Regions from separate parts of the Nonomuraea sp. NPDC001699 genome, predicted to be linked through region 1. Evidence: riboswitches for the same ligand, from Rfam matches in the RefSeq annotation. Region 1 holds a riboswitch; the other holds the start of a gene.

Region 1 (7,430 bases):
CTTTGATCGTCGACCGTTCCGTTCCCGGGGGCCTGCGGGTGGGGGAGGCCCCCGAGCCGGTGCCCGCGCCCGGCCAGGCGCTGGTCCGGGTCACCGCCACGTCGCTCAACTACGGCGAGGTCAGGCACGGCCTCCAGGAGGCGCCCGAGGGCACGGTGCTGGGCTGGGACGCCGCGGGGGTCGTCGTCCAGGCCGCGGCCGACGGCTCGGGGCCGGCCGCGGGCACGCCCGTGGTCACGGTGGGCGAGAGTGGTGGCTGGGCCGAGCTGCGGGCCGTGTCGACCGACTGGATCGGGGTGGCGCCGCAGGACGCGGACCCCGGCGCGATCAGCACGATCCCGGTCGCCGGCGCCACCGCGCTGCGCGCGCTCGACCGTCTCGGGCCGATCCTGGGGCGGCGCGTCCTGGTCACCGGCGCGACGGGCGGCGTCGGACGGTACGCCGTGCAGCTCGCCCGGCTCGGCGGCGCGTACGTGATCGCCGCCACCGGCGACCCGGCCCGGCACGGCGAAGCCCTGCGCGCGCTCGGCGCGGACGAGGTCGTCGCGAGCCCCGCGGAGAGCGGCGGACGGCTCGACGGCGTCCTGGACCTGCTCGGCGGCGCCCCGCTGGTCGAGGCGTTCGACCAGCTCACCGAGGGCGGCACGCTGGTCGCCGTCGGCCACTCCACCGGCGAGGGGGAGAGCTTCCCGTTCGGAGCCCTGTTCGGCGGAGCCGACCGCCACGACCGTTCGCTCGTGACGTTCCACCTGCTCTACTGCCAGGGCCTGCGCCGCGACCTGACCTGGCTGGCCGGACAGGTCGCGGGCGGCACGCTGAGCCCTGAGATCACCTGGCGCGGCGGCTGGGACGACGCCACCGAGGCCGTGACCGCCCTCCTCGAACGCCGCGTGCACGGCAAGGCGGTGCTCGACCTGGCGTGAGAGAGCAGGGTCAGTCCCTGCCCCCGGGACCGCGCCGATCGCCGTACGCGGCCAGCGGCGCGGTCGCGAGAAGGCGGTCGCGGAAGGGGTGGGCGTCGAGGGCCTGGAGGGCGGAGGCGAGGACGTCGGCCAGCGGGACGGGGAGCTCGGCGTCCAGGGTGGCGATGGCGAGGGCGGTGGCCTGCCATTCGGCCTCGATGAGAGGGAGCGCGTCGCGGCATCGTCCGGTGAGGTGCACGATGCGCTGGCGGGCGTCGTCGGGGCCGGGGCGGAGGTCGAGGTAGCCGGCGCGGCGCATCTGGGTGACGGTCTGGCTGGCGGCGGAGTGGGTGACGCCGATGGCGGCGGCCAGGTCGCGGATGGTCATGGGGCCGGTCTCGACCAGGGCGCGGACGACGGGGGAGTAGCGGGGGCGGTAGTCGGGGAGCCCGAGGTCGGCGTACAGCCGGGCGATCGCGCCGTCGGTGCGCTCGTGGAAGGTGCGCATCAGGGTGCCGAGACTCTGGGTCATGTAGATATATTAGCGCTTATGTATTCCTCGATTGAGCCCTACGAGCAGGGCATGTTGGACGTGGGTGACGGCAACCTCGTCTACTGGGAGGTCAGCGGGAATCCGCATGGCAAGCCGGCGGTGATCGTGCACGGCGGGCCGGGCGGGGGCGCGTCCCCGGGGTGGCGGCGGTACCACGATCCCGAGGCGTACCGGATCGTCGTCTTTCATCAGCGTGGTTGCGGGAAGAGCACGCCTGATGCCGGGGAGCCGGAAACCGATCTGTCGGTCAACACCACGGCGCACCTCGTCGCCGACATGGAGCGGCTGCGGGAGCATCTCGGCATCGAGCGGTGGCAGCTCGTGGGGGCGTCCTGGGGGGCGACGCTGTCGCTGGCCTACGCCGAGCGGTATCCGGAGCGGGTGAGCGAGGTGATCCTGTTCGCGGTCACCGCCGGGCGGCCCTGGGAGATCGAGTGGATCACCCGGGACGTCGGGCGGATCTTCCCCCGGGAGTGGGAGCGGTTCCGCGACTTCCTGCCGGAGGAGGACCGGGGCGGGAACCTGGCGGCGGGCTACGCGAAGGCGCTGGCCGACCCCGAGCGGCGGGAGCGGGCGGCGATCGAGTGGTGTGCGTGGGAGGACACGCATGTGAGCCTCGACCCGGAGTTCCAGCCGAGCCGGAGATATCAGGACCCGGTGTTCCGGATGACGTTCGCCCGGCTGGTGACGCACTACTGGGGGAACGGGTGTTTTCTCGGGGAGAGCGATCTCGTTCGCGGGGTTACGCGGCTGGCGGGGGTGCCCGGGGTGCTCATCCACGGGAAGTACGACGTCAGCGGGCCCTTGGTGACGGCCTGGGAGCTGCACAAGGCGTGGCCCGGGAGCGAGCTGCACGTGGTGGGGGAGGGACACGGCGGGCTGGAGATGATCGACCTGCTGACCGCCGCGACGGACAGGTTCCGGGGCTGAACCACCGACAGCCCGGGCCGGCAAGGCTGTCAGGTGGTCACGCGAACAGGACGTCGGCTAGTTCATCGAGATGTGCACGTGGTCGTAGTGGTTCTCGGTGATGCTGCCGCGGTCGGACATCGCGCGCCAGCCCGAGCCCTGGTTGATGCGCTGCTTCCAGATCACGTACTTGACGCCGAGCTTGGCCTTGTTCTGCAGCGCCCAGGCGGCCAGGCGGTCGCCCAGGGCGTTGTTGACGGCGCTCGGCATGGTGCCGCCCGTACTCATCATGAAGTCGCAGGCCCGGCCGAGCGGGTGCTCGCCGCTGGAGCCGGACCGGAAGCAGCCCACCTCGTACGGCAGCGAGAAGCTCTTCTGCACCTGCGCGCGCATCAGCCGGGTGCGCGGCGTGATGTTGTCCGAGCCGGACGGCAGCTCGGGCGCCCAGCTGCCGTCGGACTTCTTGCCCGGCCCGAACGGCACGAGGTCCTGGAGCTTCTTCTTGATGTCGTCGATGACGTCCTGGGCGTCGTCGCGCTGCTCGGCCACCTCCGCCGTGCCCGCCTTGAGCTCGGCCGCGAGCGCGGTGGCGGCAGCGGCGGCCTTCTTCTGGTCGTCGCGGGCCTTGGCCACGCTGTTGACGACGGCCTGCTGCTCGGCGGTGAGCTGTTCGAGCATGGCCACGTTGTTGCCGTCCGGGGTCAGCATGAAGCCGGGCAGGGAGGCGTCGCGGTTCTGGTAGCGCATCCGGGCGATCTCGGCGACCCGCTGCTCGGCCGTGGCCACCGCCTGCTCGGCGGCGGTGAGCCGCTGCTGTGCCGCCGTGGCGGCCTGCTGGGCCTTGGCCAGCTCGACCCGCTTGAGGTTGTACGTCTCGATGAGCTTGTCCACCTTGCTGTTGAGCTGCTTGAGCTGGGCCCGCAGCTCGGCCTCGGACGGCTTGGGCGCGGCCGAGGCGGCGGCCGGATGGATGAGCAGCGCGGTGGCGGTGATGAGGCCGATGGCAAGACTCGCGGGGGTCGAAGCCGCCACGTGGGTGTTCCTCTCCCTCTGCCGGCCGGGTTAGCTGACGGGTTCGGGCACGGGAGCAGTCCCTACCACTTGCGCGGATTCACCCCGGATGCGATGGGTCCCCGGCTCCCGGGCAACACGCCCGGGATTAGGCGTACAACGACCGTTCTGGCCGATGTCTAACGGGATATTAGTGGTAGATCACGAGTCATGCGACTTTAAGGAGAAATCAATTAGTGATCAATTCGTGATCGCAACATGCGTGCAGCCTCCTCCGGCAGCACGTCGTTGACGAAGGCGCCCATGGCCGACTCCGAGCCCGCCAGGTACTTCAGCTTGCCGGGCGCCCGCCTGATGCTGAACAGCTCCAGGTGCAGGTAGGCCAGCTCGCGGCCGTACCGCACCGGCGCCTGGTGCCAGGCCGAGATGTACGGCATCGCCACCCCGAACAGCGCGTCCAGCGCCCGCAGCACCGAGGTGTACAGCGGCGCGAACGCGGCCCGCTCCTCCTCCGACAGCGCCGCCAGGTCGGGCACCTGCCGGTGCGGATACACGTGCACCTCGAACGGCCAGCGCGCGGCGGCCGGGACGAACGCCGTCCACAGCTTGTTGGAGGCGACCACCCGCGTGCCGGCGGCCCGTTCGGCGGCCAGCACGTCGGCGAACAGATTGCCGCCCGTGTACCGCGAGGCCGCTCCGAGCTGGAGCTTGGTGCGCGGGGTCACGTAGGGGTAGGCGTAGATCTGCCCGTGCGGGTGCGGGAGCGTGATGCCGATCTCCTCGCCCCTGTTCTCGAAGCAGAACACCTGCTCGACGCCCTCCATGCCGGACAGCTCGGCCGTGCGGTCGGCCCACGCCTCCATGACCAGCCTGACCTGGGCGTTGGAGAGCTTGGAGAAGGAGGAGGTGTGGTCGGAGGTGAAGCACACCACCTCACACCGCCCGACCCCCGGACGCACCTCACTCAACCCGCCGACATCCCCATAAGTCCCAAAATTTCCGGAGAAAGAGGGGAAGCGGTTCTCGAACACCACCACGTCATAGTCATGGGCCGGGATCTCCGACGCCCGCGTCCCGGACGACGGGCACAACGGGCACTCGTCGGCCGGCGGCAGGAACGTGCGCGTCTGCCGGTGACCGGCGATCGCGATCCACTCCTCGGTCAGCGGGTCGTAGCGCAGCTCGGAGGCCACCGGCCGCGGGTCGAGCGGACGCCGGTCGATCGCGCTCCGGTCGGCGTCGTCGCGCCGGTCGAAGTAGATCAGCTCTCGGCCGTCTGCCAGGTGGGTGATGGTGCGCTTCAAGGCGTGCCCTCCGCGATGATCAGTTCTCCGGCCCGTTCGGCCAGCTCGGTGCGTGCTTCCTCGGGCAGCCCCGCGTCGCTGATGACCACGTCGGCCTCGGTCAGCTCGGCGATCGTGCTGATGCCGACCGTGTTCCACTTGGTGTGGTCGGCGGGGACCACCAGCCGGTGCGCCGCGGCCACCAGCTCCCTGTCGGTCTCGGACTCCAGGAGGTTGGGCGTGGTGAACCCGGCGCGCAGGCTCATGCCGTGCACCCCGAGGAAGAGCGTGTCCACGTGCAGCCGGCGGATCGCCGCCACCGCCACGGGGCCGACGAGCGCGTCGGAGGGTGTGCGCACGCCGCCGGTCAGCACGACCGTGCGGTCGGCGCGCGGGTTGCGGTGGAAGACCTCGGCGACGGGGATCGAGTTGGTGATCACGGTCAGCTCGGGCACGGCGACCAGATGGTGGGCCAGCGCCCACGTGGTGGTGCCGGCGGAGAGCGCGACGGCGGTGCCCGGCCGGACGAGGGTGGCCGCGTGCCGCGCGATGGCCTCCTTCTCCTGCTGCTGGCGGGCGGACTTGGCGGTGAAGCCGGGCTCCTCGGTCGAACCGGGGCCGAGGGCCGTCGCGCCGCCGTGGACCTTCTCCAGCAGCCCGCGCTCGGCCAGCACCTCAAGGTCACGGCGTATCGTCATGTCCGAGACGCCGAGCTCGCGCACGAGGTCGGCCACCCGGACGCCGCCGCTGCTGCGTACGCGTTCCAGGATCGTCTGCTGACGCTGCTGTGCGAGCACGCCCACCCCTTCCAACAGATTCCACCAAATTATGACACGAGTTTGTTGAGGAATGTTAGGTCGCGGCGTATCGCTTGTGCGACTGACGGGCAGGGGAGACCTTGAAGGTCACGATCCCGACCGCCGGAGGTGAGCCCATGGCGAAACGCGCACGCAAGGGCAGGGGGCGCAAGAAGAAGAAGGCGAACCACAGGAAGCGCCCGAACGCGAACTGACCACGGGTGGCCGCGGGATCCCGCGGCCACCCGTGCTTCCCTCAGCCGGGCAGTTCGGTGAGCGCCCGGTCGAGCCGTTCCTGCGGGAGGGTGTGATCCTCCAGTTCGCCGGCCAGGTGGCGGTCGTAGGCGGCCAGGTCGAAGTGGCCGTGCCCGCACAGCGCGGTGAGGATCACCTTCTCCTCGCCGCTCTCCTTGCAGCGCAGCGCCTCGGCGATGGTCTCGGCCAGCGCGTGCGTGGGCTCGGGAGCCGGGACGATGCCCTCCGTCCGCGCGAAGCGCACGCCCGCCTCGAAGCACTCGCTCTGGGTACGGGTCACCGCCTCGAACAACCCCAGCTCGTACATGTGGGACAGCAGCGGCGCCATGCCGTGATAGCGCAGCCCGCCGGCGTGGATCGGGTCGGGGACGAAGGAGTGCCCGAGGGTGTGCATCTTGAGCAGCGGCGTCAGCCCGGCGGTGTCGCCGAAGTCGTAGGCGTAGACGCCTCGGGTGAACGACGGGCAGGCGGCCGGCTCGACGGCCCGGAACTCGGTGGCGATCCGTCCGGCCAGCTTCTCCCTGAGGAAGGGGAAGGCGAGGCCGGCGAAGTTGGAGCCGCCGCCGGTGCAGCCGATGACCAGGTCGGGCAGCTCGGGCAGTTGCGCCAGGGCCTCCTCGCCGATCACCGTCTGGTGCATGAGGACGTGGCTGAGCACCGAGCCGAGCGCGTACCGGGCCTCGGGGTTCGCGGCGGCCACCTCGACCGCCTCGCTGATCGCCAGTCCCAGGCTGCCGGGCGAGTCGGGGTCGTCGGCCAGCGCCTTGCTGCCCGCGCCGGTGACGGGTGAGGGGCTGGGGTGGACGGTGGCGCCGTACACGCGCATGAGCGAGCTGCGGTACGGCTTCTGGTCGTAGGAGGCGCGAACCATCCAGATCCGGCACTCGATGTCGAACTGGGCGCAGGCGAACGCCAGGGCCGACCCCCACTGTCCCGCGCCGGTCTCCGTGGTCAGCAGCCGCACGCCTTCCTTGGCGTTGTAGTACGCCTGCGGCACGGCGGTGTTCGCCTTGTGCGACCCGGCCGGTGAGACGCCTTCGTACTTGTAGTAGATGCGGGCCGGCGTGTCGAGGGCCTTCTCCAGCCGGTGCGCCCTGATCAGCGGCGTCGGCCGCCACAGTCGGTAGACGTCGTAGACCTCCTTCGGGATGGGCACGTAGCGCTCGCCGCTGACCTCCTGCGCGATGAGCCCCATGGGGAACAGTGGCGCGAGGTCGTCCGGCCCGACGGGACGGCGGGTGCCGGGGTGCAGCGGCGGCGGAGGCGGCACGGGAAGATCGGGAACGATGTTGTACCAGTTGCCAGGGATCACCGTTTCAGTTTGAGCCGCCCTTCCGAGCCGTCAAGGGTATGGACGCGGACACGTTCCTTCTTTACCTTGGTTGAAACAGTTCACAGGAGGAGCGAATGAAAATCGAAGCGGTCATCTTCGACATCGGCGGCGTCCTGGAGCTCACGCCGTCCCTGGGGGTGACGGCCACATGGGAGGAGCGGCTCGGCCTGCCCGCCGGTCACCTCGACGCGCACCTGGAGCCGACCTGGCTGGCCGGGGCCGTGGGAGAGGTGACGGAGGAGCAGGCCGACGCCGAGGTGGCGAAGCTGCTCGGCGCGGACGCCGAGGCGTTCATGGCCGACGTCTGGACCGAGTACCTCGGCAGCCCCAACACCGGGCTGATGGCGTACCTGGGCGCCCTGCGTCCCCGCTTCCGTACGGGCCTGG
Region 2 (7,430 bases), on a different contig from region 1:
AGGTCGGCACCGGCCGGCTGATCGTGCGGCCGAAGGTGGTGGACGCCGGCCACCACCAGCGCCGGCTGATCAGGCTGACCGGGCTCGACGTGGAGGAGAACCAGGCGCGGCGGCTGCTCAACGACCTGGACGGCTACCGGGTCGCCAAGGGCCTGCGCCACGAGGACGAGGCCATCGTGGCGCACCGCTGGCTCGCCGAGGTCTTCCACCCCACGGTCGACGACATCCCCGCGGAGCTGCGCGGCAAGCTGGAGCCCGCGCAGCTCTTCCACGAGATCCTCGACCACCGCTGGTACCTGTCGGAGACGGCGGGCGGCGACGTCGGGCTGGCCACGGCGGTGAAGTCGTACGTGGACAACGTGCTGGTGCACAAGCCCGACGAGAAGGCGCTGCTGCCCGACGACCAGGACGAGGACGATCAGTAGGCGACGGTGATGCGGGTGCGCGGGTGGGCGTTCTCCGCCAGTTCGTCGGCGATCGCCACCGCGTAGTCCTCGGCCGTGATGAAGCTGCGGCCGTCCGCGTCGCTGAGCAGGTCGTCGTGGCCGATCCGGTAGACCCCGGTGCGCTCGCCCGGCGCGATCTCGGCGGCGGGTGAGACGTAGGTCCAGTTCAGGTCGGTCACCTCGCGGTAGAGCCCGAGCACCGCCCGCGCGGCCCTGGCCTCCTTCTTGTAGATCTCCGGGAAGCCGGGCGTGTCGACGAGGTCGAGGCCGGGGCCGGCCTTGAGGCTGCCCGCGCCGCCCACGACCACCACGCGGCTCACCCCGGCGGTCCGCAGGCCGTCGATGAGCGCGCGGTTGGCGGCCAGGAACGGCGGCTCGGGCTCGGTGCCGTCGCGCGGCGGGGCGATGGCGCAGACGACGGCGTCGTAGCCCTCGGCGAGCGTGGCGGCGTCGTGGACGTCGCCCTTGACGGGACCGCGGCGGCTGACACCGGTGACGTCGTGGCCGCGGCCGGTGAGTTCGGTGACGATGCGCTGGCCGATCATGCCGGTCGCGCCGAACACGAGGATCTTCATGAGAAGCACAGTATCCAATGGATACTGGTTACTTCATCGTGCTATAAGTACCTTATGGATACCGGTGATGCCTTCGACCCGAACTGCCCGACCCGGCTGGTCCTCGACCGGATCGGCGACAAGTGGTCGGTGCTGGTGCTGCTCAGCCTCAGCGACGGGCCGATGCGCTTCACCGTGCTGCGGGGGCGGATCGGCGGGGTGACGCCGAAGGTCCTCACGCAGACGCTGCGGGCCATGGAGCTGGACGGGCTGATCACCCGCGAGGTCTTCGCCGAGGTGCCGCCGCGGGTGGAGTACGCGCTGACCGACCTCGGACGCTCGCTGCACACGCCGATCTCGGTGGTGGCGCGGTGGGCCGAGGAGAACGTTTCCGAAATCATCCGGCATCGTGAAAAAGTCTCGTGAATTGATCTTATTTCCGCACTAGTGATGCTTTTCTTCGCCCTGGCCGTATAAAAACGTATCTCCTGGTAAAACGCGTCCCTTCTGATCTCTTGTGACCCCCTACGCTTTCCCCGTCCCACGACGGAGGGAGGCTCGCGGTGCTGGGAGTGGACACGTGCCTGGCGGAGGTCATGTCGATACCGGGCGCGCTCGACGCCATGCTGGTCGACGGCACCAGCGGCATGGCGGTCGCCTTCAGCAGCGCGTCCGGCGTGGACGCCGACAGGTCCGCCGCCGCGCTGACCGAGGCGCTGCGCGCCACCACCGACGGGCTGACCCGGACGTGTCCCGGCGAGATCGTGCGCATCGACGACATGCTCGTCACCACCGACCGGGGGCACCACCTGCTCCGGCTGCTGGAGACGGTCTTCGAGGGGCCGCTGGTCATCTACGTCCGCCTCGACCTGGAGCGCTCGAACCTGGCCCTGGCCCGTTACCGCCTGCGGGCCATCTCCGACCTGCTGACCACCTGAGCCATGGCCGCGCTCGACTCGCTCCTGTCCGGACTCGCCCGCGAACGCGCGACGGGCGCCCTCCGCCTGGGCAGGAACGGCACGATCTACCTGTCGGGAGGGCGCGTGACGTACATGGAGTGCGCCCAGGCGCCGGGCGTCGAGCGGCTGTTCGCGGCCCGTGGGCGGATGTCGGAGTCGGCCCTGCGCGCCCTCCAGGCCGACGGCGGCCGCACCCGGCTGCTCCAGGAGGGCCCGGTCACCCTGGCCGAGCTCCAGTACGCGGTGCTCGGCGTGGTCCAGGACGCCGCCTTCTTCCTGCTGCCGGTGACCGGCGTGCGGCCGAAGTTCCGGCCCGGGGAGGAGCACTGGCTGGGCGGGCAGTGGTTCTTCGACGTCCCGGAGCTGGTGCGCGAATCCGCCCGCCGCCGCGAGCAGCTCGCCGGCATCTGGCCCTCCGCCGACGTGGACACCCAGCCCGTACGGCCGATCCCGCGCCTTCCCGGGCACGGGGTGACGCTCAGCCAGGTGCAGTGGGAGGTCGTCGTACGGGCCGACCAGAAGGCCACCCCGCTGGAGCTGGCCCGGCAGCTCGGCCGGTCGGGATACTCGGTGCTGCTGGCCGTCAGGAAGCTGGCCGCCGCCGGCCTGCTCGTCCCGCCGGACCCGGTACGGCCCGCGCAGCCCCGGCGCCACCCCGACGACGGGGAGGCGCTGCCCAAGCGGGTGCCGAGCCCGGTGGCCGTCCCCGCCGGCGACGGGCGGACGGGGACGGCCGCCGGGCCGGTGCCGACGGGCGACCCGACCGATCTGACGCTGCTGCGGCGGCTGAAGAAGGCGCTGGAGGAGATGCCGTGAGGTTCCCCTCACGACGCAGGAGGAGGCCACCCGTGGAGCTACGGCAAGAGGTCCTGGCGGAGATGGAACTCCTGCGCGGACGCACCCCTGACGTCACCGGCAGCGTCGCCTGCACCGTGGACGGCCTGCGGATCGCCGGCGACCTCGACGGCGACACCGGCGAACAGGTGGCGGCGCTGTCGGCGGCGCTGCTCGCGATGAGCAGCCGGATGCTGACCATGGCGGGCCGCGGGACGTTCGAGGAGACCCTCGTGTCCGGCACCGCCGGGTTCGTGGCCCTCTACGCCGCGGGCCCCACGATCGTCCTCACGGTCCTGGCGGGACCCGGCGCCAACGTCGGGCTCCTACGGCTGGAGGGCAGGAAGACGGCGGCCTCCGTGGCCGCCGTGGCACGCAAGCACTGACCATCCCACCGAAGCGGAGGAAAGCATGGCAGGCATGGACGTCTCCCTCAAGGAGATGATGAGCATCGACGGCACGATCGGAGCGGCGATCGTCGACCACGGCAGCGGCATGGCGCTCGGCACGCTCGGCGGCTCGAAGGAGCTGGACCTCCAGGTCGCGGCGGCGGGCAACACCGAGGTCATCAAGGCCAAACTGCGCACGATGGACTCGCTGGGCCTCAAGGACGGCATCGAGGACATCCTCATCACGCTGACCGCGCAGTACCACATCATCCGCCCGCTCACCGGCCGCAGCGGCAAGGGCCTGTTCCTCTACCTCGCCCTCGACCGTAACCGGGCCAACCTGGCCCTGGCCCGGCACATGCTCAAGGTCATCGAGGAGAAGCTGGAGCTCTGACCGGCCCGCTCACGGCTCCGTGGCGACCTCCGGGCGTACGGCGGCCGCGGAGCCGGTGTGGGCGCTGATCTCGGCGATGATCTCGGGCCAGAGGGGGCGGGGCAGGTCGTGGCCCATGCCGGGGTAGGTGACCAGGCGGGCGCCCGGGATGGCGGCGGCGGTGGCCCGGCCGCCGGCGATCGGCACGAGCTGGTCGTCCTCGCCGTGGATGACCAGCGCGGGCGCCCTCAGCCCGCCCAGTGCCGCCGTACGGTCGCCGGAGGCCATGATGGCGGCCAGCTGGCGGGCCGTGCCGGCCGGGTCGTGGCAGCGGTCGAAGGCCAGCCCGGCCAGCCTGCCGACGCGTTCGCGGTCCAGCTCGTAGCCGGGCGACCCGATGACGGACCAGGTCGCCAGGGCGCCGGCGACGACCGACTCGCGATCGGTCGCGGGCTTGGCGAACAGCACCGCGGCGGCCGCCTCGGTCGGCGGGGCCGCCTGGGGGCTGGGCGTGGACATGATCGAGGTCAGGCTCAGCACGCGCGCGGGATGCCGGATGGCCAGCGCCTGGGCGACCATCCCGCCCATCGAGGCGCCGACGACGTGCGCGGCGGGCAGGCCCAGGACGTCCATGAGCCCGGCGCTGTCGTCGGCCAGGTCGTCCAGCACGTACGGCGAGGGCGCTCCCCATGGGGGAACGCCCTCGTCGTGGAGGTGCGTGGACAGGCCCGCGTCGCGGTTGTCGAACCTGACGACGTGGTGCCCCCGCTCGGCCAGGAGTTCGCAGAACTCGTCGTCCCAGTGGATGAGCTGGGCGCCGAGTCCCATGATGAGCAGCAGGGGCCTGCCCGCGGGTGAGCCGAAGCTCTCGTAGGCGATCTCGATGCCGTTGGCGGCTGCGCGCTGGATCACAGCGACCAGAATGTCATTCTGGTCGTCCGGCGTAAAGGCCGGAATGTCCGTGGGTCAGTCGTTGAGGAGCTTGCGCAGGCGCTCGCCGCCGAGCACCACGCCGCCACCGGCCAGGACCAGCACGCCGGCCATGACGGTGCCGCCCATCGCGACGGTCTTCCCGACGTTGCCCTGACCGCCGGCGGAGGTTGCCGCGTCGTCGGCGGGCGCCTCGGCCAGGACCTTGGGGGGCTCGGCCGGGTTGGCGTCGTACCTGCTCCAGGCGCCACTGGAGAAGGCCACGGGGTAGTTCTTCTTGCCCTTGCCGTCGCCCCACTTGGTGATGACGTAGTCGATCTTGATGTGGCCCTGGCCGCCGTTGCCGTCCACGCCGAGGGTGTCGGAGTTGAAGGTGCCGCCGGTCAGCTCGGCGAAGGTCTTGGCGTCGAGGTCGAGCATGACGCCGCGGTTGGAGGGCTCGCCGGGACCGCGGTCGCCCACGAAGAACGGCATCTTCTTGCCGTTGTAGGTCACGTAACCCTCGGTCATGAGGGGCCAGCTGGGACTGGCGGCCAGGCCCTTCTGCATGGGCTTGCCGCTGGCGGGAAGACCGGTGTCGCCGGCGCGGCCGGAGGAGTCGTCCCAGAAGTACGAAGCCTTGGTGGATCCCTTGAGCAGGATCTTCTGGTCGTCGCCGGTGTCGGCGTGGGCGCCGGTGGCGGAGATCGTCAGCGCGCCCATGGCGGACACGGACAACAGGGCGAGAGAGCGCAGGCCAAATCGAGACATGAAGCAGTGAAGTCCTTCGCGAGGGGACAGGGGGAACGCGCGTGACTACGGTGCGTAACCGGGCAGAGCGCCGAAAGGGTGGTTACGCGGCGCGTGGGGGAAAGTCGGGGAAGAGACCGCTCAGCAGGCGGTCGTCACTACACTGTCCGGGGGTACGACGAGGTGGTACATGCGTGAAGTCCTCTCCATCTCGCCTACCGGGTTAGCTGACGGGTTCGGGCGTGGAGATGCCCTACCGGCACAGGGCCGGATTCACCCCAATGAGATGGGTCCCCGGTTCCCGACAAGTCGGGATTCGGCGCCAGCTGTCGCCCCTCTCCTGGTAGGGACTACGCCACCAGCTGGTAATTGGTTAAGACGGTACCCAGAGATTCGGACAAATACAAACGAATCGTCATGAACCGGGTAAAGATCTACCTGTCGAGGTAAAGAGAAAGGGGGCACGGCATGCCGTACCCCCAGCTAAATTCGACCTTTCAGCCGCCGCTCTTGCGCCTGAAGGATCTTTTACTCGAGGCCGGGCCGTGCGCCCCGTGGATCTTCGACGGGTCCACGCCCCTGCCACCCGCGGCCGAGTCGGCCTGCTGCCCGCGCTTGCGTTCCAACGCCTCCCGGAACTTGCGCTTCATCTCGTCCTCGGGAGTCTCGCTGACTTCCGGCTCCGGTGTTTCCGCCATGAGGACCTCCTGGTATTGGGGACATCCACAGCTTCGCATGACGCCGCTTACGACGCGAAACCGGCCTCCACTCTGCTCTCCGGCGACGGCGTCTGCTCCAGCCGCCTGCCGGGCATCATGACCAGCGCGACCAGGGCGATCACCGCGCCCGCCACGCCCAGCGACGGGATCACCACGGCCGCCGCCGAGGCGTGCGCGGCCGCGAGCCCGTGCACGGGCGCGTCCGTGGTGATGACCGACGTGTACGCGGTGCCGGCCAGCGCCAGCGCCACCGAGCCGCCGATCTGCCGGAAGAAGGTGAGGTTGGCCGAGGCGGTGCCGATGTACTGCGGCGCGACGGCCTGCTGCACGGCCACGGTCAACCCCGACAACATCGGCCCCATGCCGAGCCCGATGAGCACCATCCACCCGGCCAGCAGCAGGCCGTCGGTGCGCAGGGTCAGGTTCAGGCAGAGCAGGCTGCCGGCCACCAGCAGGAACGGCGCCCCCACCAGCCACGGCTTGTACGTGCGCGTCCTGGACATCAGCGTCCCCATGAGCGCGCTGCCCGCCACCATGGCCAGCGTCATCGGGTAGATCCTCAGCCCGGACTCGGTGGCGCTGACGTTCAGCGCCTGCTGGAAGTAGCGCGGCAGGAACACCACACCGGCGTACATGCAGAAGGCCGTGAAGAACGAGGTCGCGTTGACCAGCGTGTACGTGCGGTCCCGGAACAGGTGCATCGGCATGATCGGGCTCGCCACCCGCAGCTCGACCAGCACGAACACGGCCAGCAGGACCAGGGCCAGCAGGATCGGCCCGGCCACGGGCAGGGAGGTCCAGGAGTTGCCGTCCAGGCCCTTCTCGGTGAGGCCGAGCAGCAGCGCGCTGATGGCCACGCTGAACACCGCGATGCCCAGGTAGTCCGGCCGCCCCCCGCCGCCGGTGCCCGGACGGAACGGCAGCCGCAGCGCCACGATCGCGATCAGCGCGATCCCGAGCGGCACGTTCACGTAGAAGGCCCACCGCCAGCTCGCGTGGTCGGTGAACAGCCCGCCCAGGAACGGCCCGGCCAGGTACGTCAACGCCATCACGCCGCCGAGCGCACCCTGCACCCGGGCGCCGTTCCGGCCGGGCGGGAACATCTCCATCACCAGGGCCAGCGAGAGCGGCAGCAGCGCGCCCGCGCCCAGCCCCTGCACGGCCCGGAACACGATGAGCTGGGTCATGTCCTGCGCCAGGCCGCACAGCGCCGATCCGACGACGAACACCGACATCCCGACGAGCAGCAGCGGCTTCCTGCCGTGCTGGTCGGACAGCCGGCCGTACAGCGGCACGGTGACGGTGGAGGTGAGCAGGTAGGCCGTGACCACCCACGTGTACAGCCGCGTGCCGCCCAGCTCGCCGGTGATGCGGGGCAGCGCGGTGCCGACGATCGTCTGGTCGAGCATCGCCAGGAACATCCCGCCGAGCACCGCCAGCAGCACCAATCCATTGCCCTTGGCCTTCATGTCATTAGTCACAGGTAGAGAGTGATAG

The links. Region 1 has a riboswitch for cyclic di-AMP ahead of ACWCSU_RS21705 (coiled-coil domain-containing protein). Riboswitches for the same ligand answer to the same signal wherever they lie in the genome.
Region 2: linked by a shared signal. The riboswitch ahead of ACWCSU_RS31335 (hypothetical protein) and the one ahead of ACWCSU_RS21705 (coiled-coil domain-containing protein) in region 1 are both predicted to bind cyclic di-AMP.

What each region holds. Positions count from the first base shown of each region.
Region 1 covers NZ_JBSFGF010000006.1:514,243-521,672, forward strand. The annotation lists gene ACWCSU_RS21690 (zinc-binding dehydrogenase) at 1-923, shown strand, start outside; gene ACWCSU_RS21695 (MarR family winged helix-turn-helix transcriptional regulator) at 934-1,434, opposite strand; gene pip (prolyl aminopeptidase) at 1,453-2,385, shown strand; gene ACWCSU_RS21705 (coiled-coil domain-containing protein) at 2,443-3,396, opposite strand; cyclic di-AMP (ydaO/yuaA leader) riboswitch at 3,402-3,540, opposite strand; gene galT (galactose-1-phosphate uridylyltransferase) at 3,609-4,679, opposite strand; gene ACWCSU_RS21715 (DeoR/GlpR family DNA-binding transcription regulator) at 4,676-5,455, opposite strand; gene ACWCSU_RS21720 (50S ribosomal protein bL37) at 5,593-5,670, shown strand; gene ACWCSU_RS21725 (TrpB-like pyridoxal phosphate-dependent enzyme) at 5,712-7,022, opposite strand; gene ACWCSU_RS21730 (HAD family hydrolase) at 7,118-7,430, shown strand, end outside.
Region 2 covers NZ_JBSFGF010000012.1:37,741-45,170, forward strand. The annotation lists gene ACWCSU_RS31295 (DUF4032 domain-containing protein) at 1-425, shown strand, start outside; gene ACWCSU_RS31300 (NAD(P)-dependent oxidoreductase) at 419-1,021, opposite strand; gene ACWCSU_RS31305 (winged helix-turn-helix transcriptional regulator) at 1,076-1,426, shown strand; gene ACWCSU_RS31310 (roadblock/LC7 domain-containing protein) at 1,564-1,938, shown strand; gene ACWCSU_RS31315 (hypothetical protein) at 1,942-2,775, shown strand; gene ACWCSU_RS31320 (roadblock/LC7 domain-containing protein) at 2,808-3,179, shown strand; gene ACWCSU_RS31325 (hypothetical protein) at 3,205-3,576, shown strand; gene ACWCSU_RS31330 (alpha/beta fold hydrolase) at 3,586-4,467, opposite strand; gene ACWCSU_RS31335 (hypothetical protein) at 4,522-5,235, opposite strand; cyclic di-AMP (ydaO/yuaA leader) riboswitch at 5,412-5,546, opposite strand; gene ACWCSU_RS31340 (DUF5302 domain-containing protein) at 5,712-5,912, opposite strand; gene ACWCSU_RS31345 (MDR family MFS transporter) at 5,960-7,414, opposite strand.